One region of the Aeromonas sp. FDAARGOS 1415 genome, then DNA from elsewhere that is predicted to be linked to it. Evidence: predicted binding sites of a transcription regulator. Region 1 holds the regulator's gene; the other holds the start of a gene.
What was found. Region 1 encodes MetJ, which represses methionine synthesis genes. Its sites were predicted from a motif close to AGANNTCTAGANNTCT; they were not measured.

Region 1 (3,829 bases):
GCGGGGCGCGGCGCAGAATGTGGGTGCAACCCTCGTCCGGGTTGTAGCTGCAACGCAGGGTCAGGCGCTGACGGCTGTCGGCCACCGGCTGCAGGGTGCGCGAATGGAGCACGGAGGATCCGAGACGGGCCAGTTCGTTGGCCTCGGCGAGGCTCAGACGCTCCAGCAGGCGCGCCTCCTTCACCCGACGCGGGTCGGCACTGTAGACCCCGGCCACGTCGCTCCAGATGGTGGTGGACTCGCCGTCCGCCAGGGCTGCCAGCAGGCTGGCGCTGTAGTCGGAACCGTTGCGCCCCAACAGCAGGGAACGCCCTTCCATGTCGGCGGCGATGAAGCCGGTCACCACGATGCGGCCGGGATGCTCCGCCAGGCGGGCCTTGAGCAGTTCGCTGGAAAGGGCGGTATCCACCTTGACCAGGGCGCCGTCTTCCGCGCGCAGGAAGCTGCGGGCATCGAGCCAGGCGGCCGGTTCGCCACGACTGGTGAGCAGGGCGGCCAGGAGGCGCGCCGACCACACTTCGCCAAAGGCGAGCAGGCCGTTGCGCTCGAAGCGGTCAAACTGCCCCTCCAGGGTCTTGGCGATGAGCTGCATGTCGTCCGCCAGTTGCTGGCTCAGGGAGAGCAACAGCTCCCCTTCCAGCAGGCCGTCGATCAGGCTCTGCTGGTAGGCGTGCAGGGCCGTGATGGCTTCCCCTGCGGCTTCGTCTCCCGCCTCGGCCAGCTCCACCAGCTGGATCAGCCGGTTGGTGGTCTTGCCAGCGGCGGAGACCACCACCAGTTCATGACCACCCGCCTGCTGCTCTATGATGGCGGCGACCCGGCGATAGCAGACCGGATCCGCCAGGCTGCTGCCGCCGAACTTGTGCACATGGCGCCGCTTGAAGACTGCCTCTGTCACCACCACACACTCTCCTTGCTGTTGCTGTTCCATTACTTCACCTGTTCTGCCTGTTGTGCCAACTGCGCCTGTTCAAAACCTCTAGCCAGATCGGCCACCAGATCTTCACCGTGTTCGATGCCGACCGAGAGGCGCAGCAACTGGGCGCTGATGCCCGCCGCCTGCTGGGCCGCCGGTGTCATGGCCCTGTGGGTCATGCTGGCCGGGTGGGCCACCAGGCTCTCCACCCCGCCGAGGGACTCGGCCACCGAGAAGAAGGTAAGGCCCGCGAGGAAGGCGCGAATGCCCGCCTCGTTGCAATCGAGCTCAAAACTTAGCATGGCGCCGAAGCCGGACTGTTGACGGCGCGCAATGTCGTGGCCCGGATGGCTCGGCAGGCTGGGGTGGTAGATGCGCTTGACCAGCGGCTGGGTCTGCAGGAAGGCGAGGATGCGATCCGTGTTCTCCTGATGGGTGCGCAGCCGGGGAGCCAGGGTGCGCAGGCCCCGCAGGGTGAGATAGGAATCGAACGCACCTGAGGTCAGCCCCAGGCAGTTGGCCCACCACACCAGGGACTCGGCCAGCGCGGGCTCCTTGGCGATGGCGACCCCGCCCACCACGTCGGAGTGGCCGTTGATGTACTTGGTGGTGGAGTGGACCACCACGTCCGCCCCGAGCGCCAGCGGCTGCTGCAACAGGGGGGAGAGGAAGGTGTTGTCCACCACCACACGGGCGCCCGCAGCGTGGGACGCCTCGGCGATGGCCGCGATGTCCACCACCCGCAGCAGCGGGTTGGAGGGGGTCTCTACCCACACCAGCGCAGGTTTTTGCGAAAGTGCCTCGGCCAGTGCCACCTCGTCCCCCTGATCGACGAACTGCACCTGGTAGTGGCCCTTGGCCGCCAGGTACTCGAACAGGCGCCAGGTGCCGCCGTAGCAGTCGTGGGGAGCGATCAGCAGATCTCCCGCCTTGAGCAGGGCCGTGGTCACCAGGTGGACAGCCCCCATGCCGGTGCCGGTCACGACGGCACCGGCCCCCCCTTCCAGGGCCGCCAGGGCGTCCGCCAGATTGGTGCGGGTCGGGTTGCCGGAGCGGGCATAGTCGTATTGACGGGGCTCGCCAAAGTCGGCGAAGGTGTAGTTGCTGGAGAGGTAGATGGGCGGCACCACGGCACCGTGCTGTGTGTCTGTCTCAATCCCGGTGCGTACCGCCAGGGTGGCCTTGTGGGTCATGTCACTCTCCTTGATGTCTCTTCAAACGCCGGTTCGCTGTTGCTGCCACGCGTCATCCCGCCATTGCAGGCTCATGGTGCACCACACTACGCCAGCTTAAAAAAGCCGTCAACACTTCCAGACGTCTAAATGGCTTTGCTGTTGGATTGCCATTGAAATCCTTAAGGGTTAAAATCCGCGCTCACGGCCAAACGAGAACAGGTGGAACATGGGTACAGAGTGGAACGGCGACTACGTCAGCCCCTATGCGGAGCACGGCAAGAAGAGCGAGCAGGTCAAGAAGATTACCGTCTCGATCCCGCTCAAGGTGCTCAAGGTGTTGACCGATGAGCGCACCCGTCGCCAGGTGAACAACCTGCGTCATGCGACCAACAGCGAGCTGCTCTGTGAGGCCTTCCTGCACGCATTCACCGGCCAGCCGCTGCCTTGCGACGACGATCTGCGCAAGGATCATCCGGACAGCGTGCCCGCCGAGGCGCGTGCCATCATGGAAGCGCTGGGCAAGGAAATCGAAGATTTCGACGCCGAGTGATCCGGCTGCCCATGGCAAACGACGCTTTCCCTTCGATGACGCGGCCCGGTGCCGCGTCATCGCTATCCGCCTCCCCCTTCAGCCTGCGCCGCTACCAGCACGACACACACAGTCACAGCCATGACCATGCCCAGCTGGTGATCCCCCTGGATGGCCCCCTCGAAATCGAGGTGCAGGGCCAGGGCCGCCGCCTCGCCCCGGGGTCGGTCTGCGTCATCCCGCCTGGCCTTCGCCACGACTACGCCGCCGATCCGGCGTTCTCGTTTCTGGTGCAGGAGAGCGACTGGCTGCCCCACTCCCTCGGTGAACGTCCCTTCCTCGAGCTGGACGACACTCAACGGCATTATCTCGCCTTTCTGCACCGCATGGTGGCAGAGGGGCGCCATCTGGCCGGTATGGATCAGGTGTGGCTCGGGCTGCTGGCCGAGGGGCGCGGCATGCCCGCCATCGCCCCTCGTATCGCCAGGGTACAGCGCCATATCGAGGCCCACCTCGCCCAGCACCTCACCAACGAGCGGCTCGCCGCCATCGCCTGCCTCGGCCAGAGCCAGTTCAAGCACGCCTTTCGCCAGCAGGTGGGCATGAGCGTCTCCCGCTACATCCTGGAGCGGCGCCTGACGCTGGCCCGCACCCTGCTGGCCCGGACCGCCCTGCCCATCGGCGAGGTGGCCAGTCGCTGCGGCTACCAGAATCAGGGGGCCTTCGCCGAGCGCTTCCTGGCCGAGACCGGCCTCACCCCCACCCTCTGGCGCCGACAAAACGGCTCCCTGCCGTAACCGAACGGCCCCTCACCGAAGACAGCGCCCTCCTTTCACGGCATGCTGGAGCCCATGCAAGCCATGGCAGAGGAGGAGCCAAGATGCAGACCATAAGCTGGCAGGATTTCGAGATGGTGGAGCTCAGGGTCGGCACCCTGGTGCGGGTCGAGCCCTTCCCCGAGGCGCGCAAGCCTGCCTACAAGGTGTGGGCGGATTTTGGGCCCGAGCTCGGGGTGCGCAAGAGCAGCGCCCAGATCACCGACCTCTATCGACCGGAGGATCTGGTGGGGCGCCAGATCGTCGCCGTGGTCAACTTCCCCCCCAAGCAGATAGGGCCCATCCAGTCGGAGTTCCTGCTGACCGGCTTCTACCGCCCGGATGGCGCCGTGGTGATCGCCATCCCTGAGCAGGCGGTGGAGAACGGTGCCAG
Region 2 (3,829 bases), 1.5 Mb from region 1:
TTAACGATGATCACATTGTTTGACCAGGCGCTCACCCGCGCTCTGGATGAGTTGAACCAGCACCACCAGGATGACCACGGTGACCAGCATGACGGTCGGATCGAAACGCTGGTAGCCGTAGCGAATGCCCACATCGCCGAGACCACCGCCCCCGATGGCACCGGCCATGGCGGAGTAGTTAACGAGCGTGACGAGCGTGATGATGATGCTGTTGAGGATCCCCGGCAGGGCCTCGGGCAGCAGCACCTTGGCGATGATTTGCAGGGGCTTGGCCCCCATGGCCTTGGCCGCTTCCAGCAGGCCGTCAGGCACTTCCATCAGGGCCCCTTCCACCAGGCGGGCGATGAAGGGGATGCAGCCGACGGTCAGCGGCACGATGGCGGCGATGGTGCCGATGCTGGTGCCGACGATGAAGCGGGTCAGCGGGATGATGGCCACCAGCAGGATGATGAAGGGCACGGAGCGACCGACGTTGACGATGACGCCCAGGGTCCTGTTGAGCACAGGGTTGGCCAGGATCTGGCCGGCCTTGGTCACGTGCAGCGCCACGCCGAGCGGCAGGCCGAGCAGGCAGCCGAACAGGGCGGAGGCAAACACCATGATCAGGGTGTCGCCGAGGGCCGAGATCAGCAGATTAATCATTGCTTCGGACATAACCCATTACCTCCAGCTGAATGTGGTTGTCGATGAAGAACTGCTGGGTGGCCTCGCACTGGGCCTCGTCCCCGAACAGTTCCGCCAGCAGGAAGCCGAACTTGACGCCACCGGCGTACTCGATGTCTGCGCTCAGGATGCTGATGTCGATGTTGAAACGGCGGCTCACCTCGGAAATCAGCGGTGAATCGACGGTGGTGCCGGTGAAGCCGAGCTTCACCAGGGGATAGCTGCCGGGCACCCGATCGCGGCTCATCCGATCCTGATACTCCTGGGGCACTTCCAGGTGGATGGTGGAGTGGATGAAGTCACGGGCCAGCTGGGTCTTGGCATTGCTGAAGAACCAGGCGACCTCGCCCTGCTCGATCAGGCGGCCGTCGCTGATGATGGCCACTTCGTCGCAAATCCCCTTCACCACGTCCATCTCGTGGGTGATGAGCAGTATGGTGAGCCCCAGCTTGACGTTGATCTCCTTGAGCAGGCTCAGGATGGAACGGGTGGTCTGGGGATCCAGGGCCGAGGTGGCCTCGTCGCACAGCAGCACCTTGGGGGCCGGCGCCAGGGCGCGGGCGATGGCGACGCGCTGCTTCTGACCGCCGGACAGCTCGGACGGATAGGCGTGGGCGCGGGCTTCCAGCCCGACCAGGGCCAGCAGCTCATCGACCCTGGCCTGGATCTGCGCCTTGCTCCAGCCCGCCAGTTCCAGCGGGAAGGCGATGTTGGCGGAGACGGTACGGGAGGAGAGCAGGTTGAAGTGCTGGAAAATCATGCCGATCTGGCGGCGAGCCTGGGTCAGATCCCGCTCGCTCAGGGCGACCAGATCCTGGCCGTCGACGATGACCTGGCCCTCGGTGGGGCGCTCCAGCAGGTTGACACAACGAATGAGGGTGCTCTTGCCGGCACCGGAGGCGCCGATCACCCCGAAGATCTTGCCTTGCGGCACATGCAGGCTGACATCACGCAGGGCGTGCACGGCATCACTGCCTTTACCGTAGACTTTGTTGAGACCGATCAACTTAATCATGGATTCTTCCGTGCTAACAGCCTTAAAGCACAGGGCGCTACAGGCGGGTGAACTGGGCAGAGGTTTCACTGGGTGACACTGCCATCATGGAGGATGATGCTAAGATGTCCGGATGGCCGTGTCAACGTATGTTTCTACGTCTAGACGTCTAAAAAATGGATAAGAATTGCCGCTCATTGACTATGGCACAACGGGACATGGGAGAGTCCCAATATTAGATTCTGACATGATGATTCATGGCCGAATATAACCTGGATAATCACCCATAAACTGACGATCTGATGTTTTCTCCCGGGGGCGTGGTGGAAAAATCACCGGTTGTCGTCCCGGCACCGCTGTCCGCCATGCGCGCACTTCTTTTCTTTTATTTCTTCTCCATCTCCTTGATGCAGAACAATAAGTGACCTGTTATCGGCCGGGGCGAGGCGCCGCCTCCTTATACTGGCAGAAGGTGGATGCCAGGAGGGAGGAGAGATGCGATTTCAACAGATCAAGGACCTGATGCTGTATCTCGAACAGCTTCATCACCAGCAGGGGCTCGGTTATGGGCGCCAGATCTCCCGGGTGGACGGGGAACGCAGCCGGATGCTGCTGGCCTATCTGCAGGGGCGGGAGGACGCGGCGGCGGCCCATCTGCACGACTATCGCGAGCAGATGGGGAAGGCGGTCAGGGAGACCTGGCTGGATCAGGGATTCAACGAGGATCTGCTGGCGGAGTGCGAACGCCTGGCGCTGGAGGCCGGGACTCGGCCGGAAGAGATAGTGGCGCTGGCGTCGCGGCAGGAGGAAAAGCTCATCGGCGAGTTGTCACGCCTGGCCCGGGAGTGCCCCACGCCGGGCACGGTGGCACTGCTGAAGGCCCTGGCCTCGATGGCACAATCCCGCCTGACCCGGCTGGTGCACGGGGCCCATCGATTCGACGACATCTGACCCGATGGCTGGGGGCCGGCAAGGGACGGGCCCCCGAGTTCAGAGCGGGGAGGGACTACTCCCCCTCGCGGGACGCACCGTAGAGGGCAGCCCCTATGATGCCGGCCTGGTTGAGGCTGGCCGCCGCGACCAGGGGGGCGCGGGTCTCTATCCTGTCGATGAACTTGTCGAGCTTGGCGGCGCTGCCGCCCCCCAGGATGAAGAGGTCGGGGGAGAAGAGGAACTCCAGCCTGGCGAGGTACTTGTTGAAGCGCTTGCCCCAGCGGCTCCACGAGAGATCCTCGCGCTTGCGCACCGCGTCGGAGCAGTAGTGCTCGGCGACCATGCCCTCCAGGATCAGGTGCCCCAGCTCGGTGTTGGGCAGCAGCTGGCCATTGACGAAGACGGCGGTGCCGATGCCGGTCCCCACCGTGATGAGGATGATGATCCCCTTGCGATCCCGCCCCGTGCCAAAGCGCATCTCGGCGAGGCCGGCCGCGTCGGCGTCGTTCAGCACGTGGCAGGGCAGGCCGGTCACGTCGGCAAACAGATGGGCGACATCGGTCTCAATCCAGCTCTTGTCGATGTTGGAAGCGTTCTTGGCGATGCCGTTGTGGATGGTGGCAGGGAAGCCGCAGCCCACCGGGCCTTTCCACTGGAAGTGCTCGACCAGCGCCTTGAGGGTGTGCGCCACGGCGGCCGGGGTGGCCGGCTGCGGCGTAGGGATGCGGTGGCGCTCGCCAATCAGTTCCCCGGTCTCGGTGTCGACCAGGCAACCCTTGATCCCGGACCCACCAATATCTACTCCCAACATCTGCATCAAAATTTTCCTTTTTATAGTGCCGATGACCAATGGTCGACAGAGCATGAAAAAATGGCTGCGATCCGACAAGGGTCAGATCGTCTATGCGTGATCCGGCAGACCTTTTTCGATGCAGCGGATCAGCAAACGAGTCTTTTTATTCTCATCTTGCTGGCGCCTGGCCAGGGTGGCCAGGGCCCAGTCGATGTGCTCGGCTACCATGGGTTCGGCCCCGGGCCTTGCCTGTTGCAGGGCGGCCATCACCTCCGGGGTCGCCGGCCCGTTGCCGAGGGCGACCGCCAGGTTGCGGCGCCAGCGCTGGTAGCCGATGCGGCGAATGGGGCTGCCCTCGGTGTGCTTCAGAAACTCGCTCTCGCTCCAGCCCCACAGGTCAATCAGGGGAGGGCGGTGCAGGTTGGGCCTGGGGCTGAAGTCGGGTT

Region 2: the regulator MetJ is predicted to act here: its motif matches at 1,813-1,828, upstream of metN (methionine ABC transporter ATP-binding protein MetN).

Annotation. Positions count from the first base shown of each region.
Region 1 covers NZ_CP077363.1:1,957,230-1,961,058, reverse strand. The annotation lists gene I6L45_RS09410 (bifunctional aspartate kinase/homoserine dehydrogenase II) at 1-931, opposite strand, end outside; gene metB (cystathionine gamma-synthase) at 931-2,109, opposite strand; gene metJ (met regulon transcriptional regulator MetJ) at 2,318-2,641, shown strand; gene I6L45_RS09395 (AraC family transcriptional regulator) at 2,677-3,417, shown strand; gene I6L45_RS09390 (tRNA-binding protein) at 3,501-3,829, shown strand, end outside.
Region 2 covers NZ_CP077363.1:475,648-479,476, reverse strand. The annotation lists gene I6L45_RS02265 (methionine ABC transporter permease) at 1-654, opposite strand; gene metN (methionine ABC transporter ATP-binding protein MetN) at 635-1,678, opposite strand; gene I6L45_RS02255 (hypothetical protein) at 2,153-2,608, shown strand; gene ppgK (polyphosphate--glucose phosphotransferase) at 2,664-3,407, opposite strand; gene queG (tRNA epoxyqueuosine(34) reductase QueG) at 3,492-3,829, opposite strand, start outside.